3 regions of the Paenibacillus sp. ISL-20 genome follow, and region 2 is predicted to be linked to each of the others. Evidence: riboswitches for the same ligand, from Rfam matches in the RefSeq annotation. Region 2 holds a riboswitch; each other region holds the start of a gene.
The links. A riboswitch is a leader RNA that binds a small molecule or an ion and turns the genes downstream of it on or off. The one in region 2 is predicted to bind cyclic di-AMP.
Positions count from the first base shown of each region.

Region 1: it holds a riboswitch for cyclic di-AMP, as region 2 does, so the genes downstream of both, J7E85_RS21980 (APC family permease) here and J7E85_RS11630 (TrkH family potassium uptake protein) in region 2, are expected to answer to the same signal.
Region 3: it holds a riboswitch for cyclic di-AMP, as region 2 does, so the genes downstream of both, J7E85_RS00815 (C40 family peptidase) here and J7E85_RS11630 (TrkH family potassium uptake protein) in region 2, are expected to answer to the same signal.

Region 1 covers NZ_JAGGRD010000036.1:245,585-251,137, forward strand. The annotation lists gene J7E85_RS21970 (MFS transporter) at 1-24, shown strand, start outside; gene J7E85_RS21975 (formate/nitrite transporter family protein) at 360-1,232, shown strand; gene J7E85_RS21980 (APC family permease) at 1,378-3,204, opposite strand; cyclic di-AMP (ydaO/yuaA leader) riboswitch at 3,368-3,563, opposite strand; gene J7E85_RS21985 (molybdopterin-containing oxidoreductase family protein) at 4,047-5,553, shown strand, end outside.
Region 2 covers NZ_JAGGRD010000019.1:114,156-119,708, forward strand. The annotation lists gene J7E85_RS11625 (potassium channel family protein) at 1-385, opposite strand, end outside; gene J7E85_RS11630 (TrkH family potassium uptake protein) at 402-1,742, opposite strand; cyclic di-AMP (ydaO/yuaA leader) riboswitch at 1,807-1,951, opposite strand; gene J7E85_RS11635 (CPBP family intramembrane glutamic endopeptidase) at 2,243-3,931, shown strand; gene uvrC (excinuclease ABC subunit UvrC) at 3,903-5,553, opposite strand, start outside.
Region 3 covers NZ_JAGGRD010000001.1:172,777-178,329, reverse strand. The annotation lists gene J7E85_RS00830 (PrsW family intramembrane metalloprotease) at 1-502, opposite strand, end outside; gene J7E85_RS00825 (2Fe-2S iron-sulfur cluster-binding protein) at 919-1,305, opposite strand; gene J7E85_RS00820 (stalk domain-containing protein) at 1,533-2,807, shown strand; gene J7E85_RS00815 (C40 family peptidase) at 3,036-3,512, opposite strand; cyclic di-AMP (ydaO/yuaA leader) riboswitch at 3,516-3,646, opposite strand; gene J7E85_RS00810 (DIP1984 family protein) at 3,905-4,432, shown strand; gene J7E85_RS00805 (ROK family protein) at 4,829-5,553, opposite strand, start outside.

The DNA of each region.
Region 1 (5,553 bases), on a different contig from region 2:
GTAGAGACTGCCGCCGAGGCGTAGGCTGCTGGTTTTGAACATGATGGTGGTATAAAGGCATAGGCTTTCCGGGTTAGAACATGATGGTTGGTTAAAGCATCAACCAAGCGGTGTCGGGATCCTCTCCGACACCGCTATTTTACATGTACCGCTCGCTCGGATTCGAGCGAATGAGTCAGGGCAAATCAAGAGCAGCCAGGACAGAGGCTGTCTTGTCCCCTCTGACGCACGCGATCGTGATATAATTCACGTTCTTGCTATGGAGGCTGCGGTACAATATGGGTAACTGTAAACAGAAACATCAGACGCTGCATTCGAGAGATTTCAGGACGGAATGCGGGAGAAATGGGGGAGCGGCCATGGCCTATTACAAACCTGATCGCATTGCGGAGATCACCTTGGAGAACGGGGTGAAAAAAGCACATAACTCCGCTATGAACGTGATGATATTAGGATTTTTGGCGGGTGCTTTTATTGCACTCGGCTTTTTGCTGGATATTCGCGTAATTGCCGGAGCATCGGAGGCTTGGGGAGGCATTGCCGGTTTTATAGGCGCGGCAATATTCCCTGTCGGACTGATTCTTGTATTGCTAGCGGGCGGAGAGCTGCTGACAGGCAACATGATGGCCGTGTCCCTGGCCAGATTCAAGAAGCGGATTTCCACGGAAGAAATGGTACGAAATTTAGCTCTTGTCACGGTAAGCAATATGGCAGGGGCGTTGTTCGTCGCTTATTTCTTTGGTCACGTGACGGGTCTGACAGGCAGCGGCGTTTATCTGGAGAAGCTGGTGGCCATGGCAGGTCATAAGATCGACGACAGCTTCCTGCAGGCCTTCTTGTCGGGCATCGGGTGCAACTGGCTCGTGGCGCTCGCCGTGTGGCTGTCCTACGGATCGGATCAGATGAGTGGCAAAATTCTCGGGATCTGGTTTCCGACGATGGCGTTTGTAGCCATTGGCTTTCAGCACGTGGTGGCCAATATGTTCCTCATTCCGGCAGCGATATTTGAAGGATATTACAGCTGGGGCGAGTATCTGGTGAACTTCATTCCGGTATGGCTTGGCAATTTCGTCGGAGGCGCGCTGTTTGTGGGAGCTGCCTACGGGACCGTATATTTGAAGAAGGATGATAAGGTTGAGGTCATGCTTCGCGGCGAACAAGACGCCGCACTGCCGTCTGCGCCAACTACCGGCACTGCTCAACAGGTTCATTCTGCGCAGAATGTTTCTTAATATCCCGAAGCCTGGTAAGCGTCTAGGCGGAGGGAAAAAAGCTGCGATTGACCGCTCCCTTAAGAATAGGGATCGGATGATCGCAGCTTTTTTAACGTTGTTGGCGGAGTGGATTCCTTGTATAAGTCGCAGCGGAACAAGCCCGCTATTTTTTTAAATGGTAAGGTACTGTGGTGATAATCACATCTCTCCGATACAGTAAATGTGCGCGAATGAGCAAGCTGGACTGATTGTGCAGGAAGTTATGCCAGCCCTTCTTGGGGATGAACTGCGGTATGACAACGGTAACCTGATAGTGGGATTCGCTTGCCTTCCGCTGCACGGTATCGATGAATTTGGTCAGCGGCTGAATGATGCTCCGATAAGGCGAGTGCAGCGTCACCAGCCGGATGTCCGGCTGCCACTTCTTCCATTTTTCCTGGAAGGCCGCCTCGTCCTCCCGCTCGAACGGCACGTACACCGCGATAATTTGTCCTGCTCCCAGTGATTTGGCATAATTCAGCGAGTTCTCCACCACATGCGTGATTCCCGCCACAGGCAGAATAATAACATTTCCCTCAATCGGCTTAACCGGCTCACAGGTCGTAATTCGCAGCTGGTCTGCTACGGCCTCATAATGTTTGTGGATTCGTGTGAAGATCCAAATGATCAGCGGCAGGAAAATCAAGACGGTCCACACTTGGGCGAATTTCGTGAAAAAGAAGATCATCGTCACGATAAAGCTAATGCATGCGCCGGTGGTATTAATGATCAGCTTGACGATCCATCCTTCAGGCTTTTCTCGAAGCCACTTCACCATCATCCCTGTTTGGGAGAGGGTAAAAGGGATAAACACGCCGACGGCATACAGAGGAATCAGATGCTCGGTTTTGCCTTCGAAAGCCAGCAGCAACAGAATGGAGAAGAACCCAAGTATGATAATCCCGTTTGAATATCCCAGACGGTCCCCCCGGACGGTGAACATTCGGGGAATAAATTTATCCTTCGCCAGATTAACGGCAAGCAGCGGGAAGGCGGAATATCCCGTGTTGGCGGCCAGGATCAGAATGAGAGCCGTTGTTCCTTGGATAAAGTAATAAAAAACGTTTCGTCCAAAGGTATGCTCGGCAATCTGGGAAACGACAGTGACTTGCTCGCTGGGGCTAACCCCATAGTAATAGGCCAGGAATACGATGCCCGAAAATAACATTGCCAGCAAGGATCCCATCGCGACCAAGGTTTTGGCCGCATTATTCGGAGCGGGATCCTTGAAGTTCGGGATGGCGTTAGAAATGGCTTCAACGCCGGTCAGGGCAGAGCTGCCCGAGGCAAATGCCCGCAGGAGCAGGAATAAGCTGAGACCGGCGACAGGCGTGCCGATCGGCGTGTGAAGCTCTGGTGATGCATGGCCTGTAGCTATGTTGAATATTCCGACGCCAATCAGGATAAACAGCGCCAGTACAAACAAGTAAACCGGATAAGCCAATATGGTGGCCGACTCCGTAACCCCTCTTAAATTGAGTACGGTCAAACATAGAACGAACACGATGGAGATGGGCAGATTGTAGGCATGCAGTTCCGGAAAAGCCGACGTGATCGCGTCCGTCCCCGCCGATACGCTGACCGCAACCGTCAGGATGTAGTCGACCAGCAGGGAGCCGCCAGCGACCAATCCTGGATTCATCCCTAAATTCCGTTTGGAAACCACGTAGGCTCCGCCGCCATGCGGATATGAGAAAATAATTTGTCTATATGATAGGATAAGTGCCAGCAATAAGACCAGGACCCCGACGGCAATCGGTATGGAATACCAATAGGCAGCCGCGCCAACGGTCATCAAGACGATCAGAATTTGTTCAGGTCCATAGGCCACGGACGACAAGGCGTCGGATGAAAGGATGGCCAGCGCTTTGGTTTTGTTCAGCTTTTGCTCGCCCAATTCCGTTGATTTAAGCGGTCTTCCGATGAGGAATCGTTTGATAGAAGATAACATGTTTTTCACCGCCGATCTAAGAATAGGTACATGATGGGAGCTGCTTGAAGTGAGTTCAATCGGTGTGCCTCATGTGCTGGACATATGGGCTATCTCCATTCCAATATTGATTTTTGGCAAACAAAAAACACAGGTTAGAACCCTGTGTTTGATCACAAGTTCACAACCCTCTCCATCAACGCTGACGAGGTTAGCTGTCGGATTCGGGCGGTGAGAGTCGCCCTACCTGATAATAGTCGCGGCGTACGTACGCGCTGCATCAGGATTCACCCCATAGTATGGTTGACAGATCCTATAGGTATCCATCCATACGTGTGGTTCCCCCGCTTTCCAAATTGGAAATTAAGCGAATGTCATGTGAATATGAAGAATGATTTCGAAGCTGAATAGTATATTACGCCTGCTCAAATCTTTTGTAAAACACCCTCCAACGAAGAATAAAGCAGAATTATTTATAAAAAATGACAGATAAGCGCTTACATAAATATGTGGCTTTGACAGGCTTTGTTTTTTGCATGTTTGCTACAGAAAGCATGACTTTCTATGATGCGTAAGTGGCAAGTAGCTCAGATGTGATGCGATAGACGCTGCATACAAACAAATTCGCCATGCCGGTCTCGGGGGAGGAGACATGGGCATGGCGAATTTTTTGGGAGTGGTCCATGATTTGGCAAGGAAGAGTAAGGGTCTGGGTTCCTCTTCGTTGCTCTTGATAGGAATATACCCGGGAGGATGTAGTGTGAAACACCTGCTCAGAAAAAAATGTAAGACTTTACTGGAGCCCTGATTTTCTTTTAAGATAAGGGGATATGATTCAGCGTGTACAAGGGGGAATGAACGAAATGACTCAAGCGATGATTCATCAGGAGAATGGTGTGTTTCCGGCGGTATGTCCGTTGGATTGCCCCGATACTTGCGGCCTGCTGCTGCATAAAGAGAACGGAAAAATCGTGAAGGTTACCGGCAATCCGGATCATCCGATGACGCAGGGAGCCATCTGTAATAAAGTCCGTAATATGGCACATCGGGTGTATCATCCCGAGCGCGTGCTTTATCCGCTGCGGAGGGTAGGGCCCAAGGGTGAGGGGGCTTTCGAGCGAATCAGCTGGGATGAAGCGATTCAGGAGATTACCGAGCGCTACAAGAAGCTGATCGAGGAGCATGGCTCTGAGAGCATTCTACCATACAGCTTCTATGGCAATATGGGGATATTGAGCGTGGACGGCATGGATCGGAGATTCTTCAACAGGCTGGGTGCCAGCCGTCTGAAGCAGTCGATCTGCAATTCCGCGGGCAATGAGGGCTGGAAATCGGTGATGGGGTTTAATGGAGGCACCGTCCCGGAGGATACCGTTCATGCTGATGTCATTATCGTCTGGGGCGGTAACATCGTCAGCACCAATATGCACCAGGTCGTGCTGGCAGAGAAAGCGCGCAAGGCCGGTGCCAAGGTCGTTGTGATCGATGTTCATAAGAACCAGACAGGGCAATGGTCGGATTGGTTCATTCCGCTGTTTCCGGGCACAGATGCGGCACTGGCCGTCGGCCTCATGCACATCATGTTCCGAGATGGCATGGTGAATGAGAAATTCCTCCGGCAGTATACGCTCGGGCATGAAGCCTTGCGTGAGCATGTCAAAGACTATACGCCGGAGCATGTATCCTCCATTACCGGCATTCCGGTAGAGGATATCGAGAAGCTGGCCGAGCTGTACGGCCGGGCCGATACTTCCTACATTCATATCGGTAACGGTCTTCAGCATCACGACAATGGCGGCTTGACGGTGCGCAGCATCGCGGCGCTTCCGGCCTTGACCGGACAATGGCTGAAGCGGGGCGGAGGAGCTGCCAAGTCGAACGGCGGCTACAACAGCATGGATAGCGATGCACTGGAGCGTCCGGATCTCCGGCCGAATCCGAATGCCCGGATCATTAACATGAACCGGATCGGCGAGGCGCTCGCCATGACCGAACAGCCGATTAAGTCGGTCTTTGTCTATTGCAGCAACCCGCTGGTTGTCGCCCCTGACACCGGGCGGGTGCGCGAAGGGTTTGCAAGGGAGGATCTGTTTACCGTCGTACATGATCTGTTCATGACGGATACAGCCAAGTATGCGGATATCGTGCTTCCGGCAACCTCCTCATTTGAGAATACGGATTTATTCGGTTCTTACTGGCATCAGTATATCCAGCTGCAGGAGCCGGTCATTCCGGCGCTCGGGGAGAGCAAGAGCAACGTGGAGCTGTTCTCTTTGCTGGGCCGGGCCATGGGTTTCACCGACCCGGCCTTCCATGAGAACGAAGAGGAGATGATGGCAAGAGCGCTCGACTTCCCGGACAACCCTTATC
Region 2 (5,553 bases):
CCCGGATCCCCATATCCCGTTCCGGAAAGATCACCCGGTCCACGCCCAGCTTCTCCAGCGCCCGGCCGTGCAGCACCGAAATCGCCTTGGCAACGACCATAGTGACACCAAGCTCTTTCAACAAGATGGCGGATAAGATGCTCATCTGAATATCGTTCCCGATCGCCACAATCCCGCAGTCGAAGTTACGGATACCGAGCGATTTAAGCACCTCTTCGTCCGTAGCATCCGCCACCACCGTGTGCGTCAGCAGCTCGCTCATATCCTCGACAACCTCTTCACTGCGGTCGATGCCGAGCACCTCATATCCCTGTTCCATCAGTTCAAGCGCCAGGCTGGCGCCAAATCGTCCCAAACCGATGATTGCAAATTGCTTTGGTTTCATGTCTCTCCTGTACTCCTTATCCAATAATCATTTTGCCTTCCGGATGACGATATAATTCTTTACCCTTTTTTGGCCCCAGTGCATAAGCAAGCGTCAAAGGCCCCAATCGCCCTGCAAACATCGTAATACTGATCAAAATCTTCCCGAATCCCGTCAGTTCAGGCGTTAAACCCATGGAGAGACCCACCGTACCGAAGGCGGATGTCGTTTCGAATAGGATCTCCAGGAAGCTCCCTTCCTCTGTCGTTGACAGAATCATCGATACGATTAGAACGAGCAGCAGTGCCAGTAATGCAATGGTCAGTGCCTTCAGCACCCGCTCCTGGGCCAGGCGATAACGGAACATGACGATGTCTTCACGCCCGCGCATCATGGCGATAACCGCCCCCACCATAATGGTGAAGGTTGTTGTTTTGATACCGCCACCGGTTGACCCTGGGGATGCTCCGATAAACATCAGAATCACGATAAAAAATTGCGTGGCCTGTCGAAGCCCCGTAATATCTATAGTATTCGCGCCAGCTGTACGGGGCGTTACGGACTGGAATAACGCACCGAAGAATTTTCCGCCCCAATTCAGAGAGCCGAGCGTCTTCGGATTGGTGAATTCAAATATAAGAATGACGATAAATCCAACCAGCAGCAAGGTAGCCGTCATGGTGAGCACTACTTTGGAGTGCAAGGAAAGTCTCAGCTGTTTTCGGAAATCAATCAGATCGGATAATACGATAAAACCAATGCCGCCTGAGACAATCAAAAACATCACGACTATGTTGACTACAGGATCGTAGACATACCCGGTCAAACTCCGAAAATCACCAAACAAATCAAAACCGGCGTTGTTAAACATCGTGACTGCATGAAAAACGCCATAATAAATCGCCTGGCCGAACGGCATATCAAACGCCCAGCGGATCGATAGAATGATGGCACCGCAGGCCTCAATGATGAGGGAGTACAACAACACTCTGCGAATCAGCCTTACGATTCCTTCCATTGAGGACTGATTCATCGCTTCCTGCAGAATGAGACGATCCTTGAGCGATATGCGTCTTTTCAGAGCCAAGGCAAATAAAGTAGCCATCGTCATAAATCCGAGCCCGCCGATCTGAATCAGCAGCATAATCACGACTTCTCCGAAGGAACTGAATGTCGTTCCTGTATCCACCACAACCAGACCCGTTACACATGTTGCCGATGTTGAAGTGAACAAGGCATCGATAAATTCAAGCGGTTCACCTGTACTTGTGGAAATCGGCAGCATTAACAGCGCCGTCCCGATGAAGATAATAGCCGCAAAACCAAGCACGAGAATCTGCGGCGGAGACAACCTGAGCCAGTTAAATTTAGAGTTCAATCGGTCACCTTCTTAAAAAAAATCAAGAAAAAAGACACTGGAAAACGCAGTGCCCTTTACGGTCTGGTTCCTGTGCTGCAGCCTACGAGGTTAGCTGACGGATTCGGGCATTTCCACAGGTCGCCCTATTCATTATTCGAGGAATAATGAAATTCACCCCAATTACATGGTTCCCCCATTTTCAGTACGAAATTCGGCTGGAATATTCGGTTCCTTGAAGCATGATGTGATTATAACGCAATCTGGTACGTAACCCAATGCCGTTTTTTACCCAAAAAATCTTTAAAAGAGCGCGAATTGGGCATATTCAAGAATACAAGCATAGGGTTCTCTAACGTTTTCGAAACCTTTCATTCATTTTCATCGATTTGTTTCATTATTCCGGATATTGGGATAAGCTGCTTATGACTTTCATAACTATGTTATATTGACTCTATGTGTTCTTAATCAGGCATATCGAATACCAGTGGGAGTATCAACTTTCCTAGAGGAGGAATTTCATGAATCGTGCAAGAGAGTCCTTGAAGCTGAAGCCCAATCTGAAGCAGCTCATCGCGCCTGCCGCAGTCGGCCTGATTCTGTTCCTATTATTTCAGGTATTTCCGTCGACGAATCCGGATTCTACCGAGATGACATCTCCGAATATCATATCCAAGGAGCAGGCTCGGCAAGCTGCTTCAAGCTTTACTCAGGAGCATTTGCAGTTTATGGCTGCAAAAACGGATGATACATTGGTTACATATCAATCCAAATCGGAACTTTACGGATATCTGGCGAAGGAAAAGAAACTTTCGGAATACAACAAAACCTATGAAGCCAAATATCCCTATGACGTATACCGCGTTCGCTTCAGCGAGCCGGGAGGCGACGCCCTCAATGTGGACGTGCACATGCAAAATTCAGGCATCGTCGGATTCTCGTACGATTACGCCCGCTCCAGCTATGACCGGATTGAGCTGAACAAGGGCGATGTACAAAGGCAGATGCTGCTTGTCGTCGAGGACGGCATGTCATTAGCCGAGAAGCAAGCGCTCGCGGAGCCTTGGCTCCAGCGAGCGGGCTATGACCTGTCGCGCCTTGAGCTGGTTACGCGGGAAGGGGAACCCCGGCTCCGATATGTGGACCCGGAATCCAAGATCGGCGATTCCCGATTGGAGCACCGTTTCACCTTCGAACATGGGAAACTACGCTCCTATGAGCCATCCTTCTCAGTCCCAGCCGCCCATTCCGCCTATGTCAACAAGCAGACTCAGAATGCAACGCTGCTGACACTCGCAGGGTATGGCCTGTTCACCCTCATCCTTGGCATTCTTGCGATTGTGTACAGCGTGAAGACCAGAGCCTATACGTCGTTTAAGCGCGGCCTGTTCCTATCGGTGCTGCTGTTTATCATTCAGATGCTAAATACGTATAATCTGATTCCCGTTTTCAAATCCGAGGGGATGTCGCAAACCGGTATATTCGGGATGATGATTTTCTATGCGGTCTATTCACTCATCTTCTCTGCCCTGCTCTATTTCTCCCTTGTCGGGGGCAACGGGCTATGGCAAAAAGAAGACGGGCTCAATCCATGGCCGCGCGCCAAAGAACCCGGATACGGACATTATGTTCTGGACAGCATGAAGCTGGGATATATGTGGGCTTTCATCCTGCTTGGGATCCAATCCATTATCTTTATCGTTCTGGGCCTAACCTTAAAAACATGGTCCACCACGGATGCCACACAGTCGCCTTACAACATGCTCTATCCTTGGCTGTTTCCGCTGATGGCCTGGCTGGCCGGCATATCCGAAGAGGCCGTCTATCGACTGTTCGGTATCAAAATGGTGAAAAAAATCGTCCGCAATACTTTTGTGGCCAGTTTGATTACCTCGCTCATCTGGGCGCTCGGGCATACGCTTTATCCGATATACCCTGTAATTTCCCGACCCATTGAACTGGTTATCATCGGCTTGCTGTTCAGCTACATCTTTTTGAAATACGGGTACTTGGCAGCCATGTTCTCCCATGTCATCTTTAATAGCATCTTGATGGGCATTAGCCTGATCCTGCTCAAGGACACCACCAACTTGCTGATCGGTGCTTTCTACATGGTGCTTCCTGCGCTTGTCGCCTATGCGATTTATCGTTTCAATCCAACAAAAAAAGAGAAGCCGTATGTCACGACTCCTCCTCACGAAGTACCTTAAGAATTTCCGTTGCTAATTTCTCACCGATTGAAAGGGGCTTGAAGTCTTCGACTGAAGCCTCTTTTATTTTTTTGACCGAGCCAAAATGCTTCAACAGCAGCTTCCGGCGCTTCTCTCCAATGCCCGGGATGGAATCCAGCTTGGAGGATACCATCGATTTGCCGCGCTGTTCGCGGTGGAAGGAAATCGCAAACCGGTGAACCTCATCTTGAATACGCTGCAGCAAATAGAACTCCTGGCTGTCTCGGGGCAGCGTAACCGGCTCCGGCGGGTCTCCGACCATGAGCTGCGCTGTTTTATGCTTGGCATCCTTCACAAGGCCACAGACCGGGATAAACAACCCCAACTCATTCTCCAACACATCGCTGGCGGCGGAAATCTGTCCCTTCCCTCCATCGACCACAATCAGATCGGGAAGCGGCAAGTTCTCCTTCAAGACGCGCTCGTACCGCCGCCGGATCACTTCACGCATCGTATCATAATCGTCCGGTCCCAGCACGGTACGGATCTTGTACTTCCGGTATTCCTTCTTGTCCGGTTTCCCATTGGTGAATACAACCATGGCCGATACCGGGTTGGTCCCCTGGATGTTCGAGTTATCAAATGCCTCGATCCGGTTCAGCGACTGGAGGCCGATTACTTCGCCCAGATTCGCTGCTGCGACCGAGGTGCGTTCTTCATCACGCTCAATCAAGCGGAATTTCTCGTCTAAGGACACTTTTGCATTATCCGACGCCATGCCCACCATCTGTTTCTTCAAACCACGCTGCGGCACATGTACCTTCACGCCGAGCCATTCCTGCAGGGCGGCAGCCCCTCCGGCTGCATCCACGATGCCAGCAGCTTCGGCCTGCTTCTCCTGTGCCTGGACAAGGGCTGCCTGCTGCTCATCGGATGTTCCTGCGGAAAGCGTATTCGCCGAATCCACGGCCTCCTCTGCGCCTAGCACACCTTCATCCACAGCCGTTCCAGCAACCGACTCTGGATCAGCCTCGCCTATCAACAGAGGCTCAGGCAGCAGAATTTCTTGCGGCACTGCAGGATTATCACTGTAATACTGGGCAATAAAAGACATAAAGTCACTGTGCGCATCGCCGTAGAACGGAAAAACGGACTTGTTGCGCTGTACCATTTTCCCTTGGCGCATGTACAGAATCTGTACGCACATCCAGCCTTTATCCACAGCATAACCGAATACGTCGCGGTCCCGCGTATCCGTCGTCGTGATCTTCTGCTTCTCCATTAGCGTATCGATATGGATGATCTGATCCCGCAGTTCTTTGGCACGCTCGAAATACAAATCCTCCGCAGCCTCCTGCATCTTGCGCTGCAGTTCCTTCTTGATCTCTTCATGCCCACCGCTCAGGAATGACGTAATCTCCCCGGTGATCTGTTCATATGCAGACTTTGGAATTTCCTTCACACATGGAGCCAAGCATTGTCCCATATGATAATACAAGCACACTTCTTTCGGCATAACGCCGCATTTGCGCAAAGGATACATCCGGTCCAGCAGCTTTTTGGTCTGCTGTGCCGCATACGCATTCGGGTAGGGGCCAAAGTATTTGGCTTTATCTTTAAGCACTCTTCTGGTCACTTCCAGACGGGGATGCTCTTCATTC
Region 3 (5,553 bases), on a different contig from region 2:
CAACGCCGGTCGCCGCGCCGATGAGCGTGTAATCGCTTAAACTCAAAGCGGAAGCTCGACGCGAGAACAACAGAAATATGCCTAGCGGAAGGAGCTTCCACAATTCTTCGAAAATTGGCGTGATCACGGCAATGGACCAGGTGTCAGATGTGCTTCCGCCGAAAAGCACGTGGAGAGCATTGACTGTAAGCGTCGTAAAAGGTACGACAAGAAAAACGCCTGCCAGAACGAACAGCACAATCTGCTTCCACGGTATCGTTTTGCTTCGGCATAGAAACCAAAATTGCAGGAGTACATAAAACGACCATAAATATTGAACCATCATGGTACGCGATTCTTTAACGAAAAACAAGCTTAAAACAAACAGGATTAGAGACAACCAGGAAAATATCGTATACGCCGTTTTAATAAACGGATATTTCTCAATCCAGGACCGGCCAGTTCGATAGATAGACTCCAGGAAATCCCGAATTCCGGTTCGGATGGACCAGATCGAATTCATAACGGTCGCCTCCTTTAAAAGCGGCTTCGTGCGAGCAGGACATCTCCCTTGATGGTCGGTCCGGCCACGAGTAATGATAAGAACTCATAAAACCATGGTCACCGATCGATCGCAGCGGAGGTTTTTTTGAGTATCTCCGCAAATTATCTATAGTCTGTTTTTTACAAGATATTAGTAGTATAGTCATTCTAGTAAAATGTGGCAAAAGGCGCTAGTCTCAAATCTGATAGATATTTTCAACAACATCCCGGGAAACGAAGTTTGTTTATCAAGGTGGCTTACTTTTGTTCCCCATGAAAAATCCCCTCCAAGTAAACGGATGTGCTCTTTCTTCGCACTGTCTACTTGAAGGGGATTATATCCATTGTACGGCTGCCTGATTTTTTAAATATGGACGGCATCCGCCTTCTATGTCGTCAAAAGTATGGGGCATGCTTGATTTTGATGGGACCGACCGCTTCGATCTTGCTCTGGCATCCCAGACGATATCCTTCTTCGATCTCCTCAGGATCCAAGCGTTGTTCTTCGGCCAGATTGGGCTCGGACAAATACTCGATTCCCTCCGCCACCATGCAGCGGCAGCGCGCACAAGTTCCTCTTTTGCAAAAAGAGTTCCAGTCCACGTCATTCCGTTCGGCCAGATCAAGCACCGTCATGCCAAGAACAGGCGCCACACTGCGACGAACCTCGCGACCTGTTAGTTCAATGATCCGATCCGGTACGGCTTCGATCATCTCTTCCGGGATGGGCGAGTTGTTGTCTTCGCTATTCCTACCCTTTTTGTTTTTCCAGAATTTAAACACGCGCGTTATCCCCCTATGCATGTAATCATCAGGTTATGTATAAAATCCTTCATTTATTATACCGGAAAGTTTAAAAAATCAACATGCTTACTCTTATCTATTCTATGACATTGACATCTTGGAATTGGAACTCTATGAAAATTTTGCTATACTAGCGTATGCTAGACCTAATTCCATATTCTATGAAATCATTCTATTATTTAATGGATCGGAGGAAATACCAAAGCATGCTGCATAAACAAATAGGAAAAACAGCTGTCGCTGCCGTTCTTGCCTTATCCTTGCTCGGCACCGCACCCCATGTTGGTCAGGTACATGCTGAGCCTGCCATATCGGTAAAGCTGGATGATGTTACGCTAACCTTTGATGCGGCTCCGCGGGTAGACAAAGGGGTCACCTACGTTCCATTCCGGACGGTCGGTGAAGCGCTGGGCATTCAAATCACCTGGAATAGCAAGACGCAAACCGTAAAGGCCATCGGCAGTGTGAAAGGCCAATCGACTGAAGTGTTACTTCAGGTAGGAAGCACGACAGCAACCGTCAATGGAAAACAAGTGAAGCTTGCGGCCCCGCCAGTTCAACGGGAAGGCCGTGTACTGATCCCGCTTAGCTCGTTCAGCAGCCAATTCGGTGTCGATGTGGGCTGGAATCAGGCAACTCGCACGGTCTCCCTTGTATCGCCGCAGCGCGAGATGCATTTGAGAGCTTTCTATGCCATAGAATCTTACCAAGAGCTGGATCTCGTGGGATCGATGAATTCAGTCGCCTTTGGATGGAGCCGCATCGATCGTGAAGGTCAGTTTACGCTTCAAGGTAACGAATACCGCCTGCCCGCTTCGGACGGAGATGTGACACCTCAATCGATTGTTGCTGATGCTGCGGACCAGAAGATTAAACCATACCTCATGGTCTATGCCTTAGATGGAAACGGCGAATTAACCAAAGTCCTGAGCGACAGCAGCCTGCGCCAAAAGTCCATTGAAGGCATCACATCCGCGGTTGCAGAAAATGGATTCGGCGGCGTTGTGCTTGATTTTGAAGGGCTCGGTTTTAAACTGGATGCCGTGAAACAGCAGAAGCTGCTCAATGATTATGTCAAGCAATTGAAGGCAGCATTGCCCAAAGACATTACCCTGTCCTTAGCGGTACCGCCATTGAACAGCGCCTATAAAGGTTACGATTACAAAGCGCTGGCCTCCATCGCCGATGATCTCATCGTTATGGCCTATCAGTACAATCCGGTCGGAACCAAATCTCAGGTACCCGAACCAAACAGCCTGGTGGACCAAGCGATCCAGTTGGCACTCCAAGCAGGTGTCCCGAAGCAGAAGCTCCTACTCGGCATCAGCCTATTTAGCGAAACCGGTACTTCCGTGGACGATAAGCTCGGTTTGGCCAAACGCTATGATCTGAAAGGTGCTGCTTTCTGGCGTCTTGGCCTGTTCCGTCTCTATAATAACGGGATGGAAGCAGCTGTGAATGCCTCTGTTGTTAAGGAGTAACCGAACAACCCCTGTGGGATTGACAGACTTATAGTAAGAAAAACTTCTATCGACATACTTTCACAGTTGACAGACCGCAGTTAGTAGACGTTTTTCTTGCGATATCAGGAAGTCACAAGCTTCGAAGTTTATACTTTCTGATATCTAAAAAAAAGAAAGCCTGACAAGGACATCCCTTGGTCAGGCTTTCTGATTATGTATTGAACCCTAAACTGCAATGTAATTCAATTAGCTTGCGCTTCCTACCAGTCTCGCATAATTTTCTTGACTCAACACACGACGTGCCGTGACATAACGCGGCTCGTAATATGAATCGCTAAGCTTGCTGATTCTGACTCCCTTGCTGCTGGAAGCATGTGCAAATTCTCCATCACCAATGTAAACGCCTGCATGAGAAATTCCGCTGCCGCTCGTATTGAAGAATACCAGATCTCCAACACGCAGATCTTCGCGATCCACATGTTCCCCGGCGCTAGCCTGGCTTTGGGATGTGCGTGGAAGATCCATATCGAAATTTCTAAACATGTACAGAATAAATCCGGAGCAATCAAACCCGCTAGTGGTCGTTCCGCCCCATTTGTATGGCGTTCCTACCAATTGCTTCACTTGATATTGAAAATTCGGTTGTTGATCAGCAAATGCTGATACGGCACCAGAAGAAAAAATAATTGCAGACCCTAGCAAAGTGATGACAAACTTCTTCAAAATATGTTCTCTCCTTCGATGCCTACGGAGTTAGCTAAAGGTTCGGTTGAAGGTTCCCTATACTCTCTATACAAGAGTAATTCACCCAAGACGGTTCCCCCGTTTTCACAAACGAAATTCGGCAAAATTCATTAACGTTTTGTAACCTTCTCTTAATATAGTATACAAGCAAGGATGCTGTCAATCATATCCTAAAAATCTATCATTTTATGTTTGGAGCTGTCGTAAAGATGAAGAATTTCTGCCGGATATTTGTTACCATCTCACACAGTCATGACAATTATGTAACTCTGCTTCCTTCTCGAACTGCTTTTTTTAATAATCTAGCAACTTTTTACAGAACTACGCGTTTACATAATCAGAAATGAAATTAAAGAGGTGATCCATCCCTTATGAGTCAAATTACGATGGCAGAAGCTTTGGCTGTCCGGGCAGCAATCAACCGTCTCATCAATCAATTGATGTCGGAACGATTGAACAACAGCAGCACGATCATTGAAAAAGGGGAGACGGCGGAATACCCTACGCGCAGCGTGGATGTCATTACGGAAGAGATCGAAGCGGCCGCGGCGGATTACAGAAAGCTGGATTTGCTGATGGCAATCTCCAATACAACGCAAACCATTAGCTGGAACGGCTCCGACATGACCATCATGGAAGCGATCGAGCTGGCCAAGCAGATACGCAGCAATATCGGGCAGCTTGCCCATCTCGGCTCCCGCAAGAAGCTGGAGCGCCAGAGCAGCCGTGGCAGCGGAGACGGTGCCGTAACGCTGTTCAACGTCGCTTTATATGATCCGGAAGCTTATCAGGCGCAAGCGCGCAAGAAGGAACGCGAAGTAACCAAGCTCTCTTCACTGATTGAACATGCCAATCATACGTCCATGATTACGTTTGACGCATCCAAGTACATGGAATAGCGGCAGCCGCCGGCTCCAAGTCTACAGGTCACCCCACGTGCGGGTTTGGAGCCGGCGGTTTCCGCCGGCATCGCGGGAAAGTGTGAGCAACCGTTTATTGTTTGTCGGATACAAACAAACCTAACCAGGAAACCAAAAAATCGCCTCCAGTGAAAACGGATGACGGCTTACGGTTCACGCCTGTCACCTGTCACATGTTACGGACTTATTACGAAAAAAAATGATCGCTCCGTTTCCCGCTATCTATGAATAATTGGAAAGCCGCCCCAGAAGGGCGGCTTTTGTCTAATTCACTTAAGCACGGTTAACATGAAACTGCGTTGCCAATCCGAACGCTCTCTATCTAAGCTCTATTCCATCCTTTATCCTATCCGTAACCTTCTCTTTACCCCTATGCTATTGGAACAAGGCCGCAGCTCCAACCAAACCAACATCATCCCGAAGTCCTGCAGGAACGATCTCGTACGTGCCTAAATAGGATGGCATGACCAGCTTATCTGTCATTTCCCGCAGCTGCGGAAATAAAAGATCGCCCGCTCTGCTTACTCCCCCTCCAATCACGATGCGATCGGGGTTGAAGCTGTGAATGACGTTAACCAGTCCAAGCGCCATATAATAGATGGCACGATCGATGACCTCTACTGCGACGGGGTCATGAAGTCGTTTTGCCTCAAACACATGCTTGGCGTTCACTCCCGCCTCAGATGCGGCCAGTTCAGAAATTACGCTGGGCTGGGTGAGCATCCGCTGGGATGCTGCCTGGCCGATGGCCGTTCCTGAAGCAAATACCTCCCAGCAGCCGTGGCTCCCGCAATTGCACTGCGGACCGTTCGGATCAATGATATGATGTCCCAGTTCCCCAGCAAATGAACTGCTGCCCAGGAACAGCTTCCCATCCAGCACGATCCCTGAGCCGATGCCGGTGCTTAGCGTCACGTACACCATGTTCGTCGACCCTCTTCCGGCACCTCTTACATACTCTCCCCATGCGGCTGCATTCGCGTCATTCAGCACCTGAACCTCCGTATGCAGATCACGTTCCATCCAGGCTTTGAGGGGGACATTCGTCCATTCCGGCAGATTCGTACCATGAATGACAATCCCCTCCCTACTGTTAACTG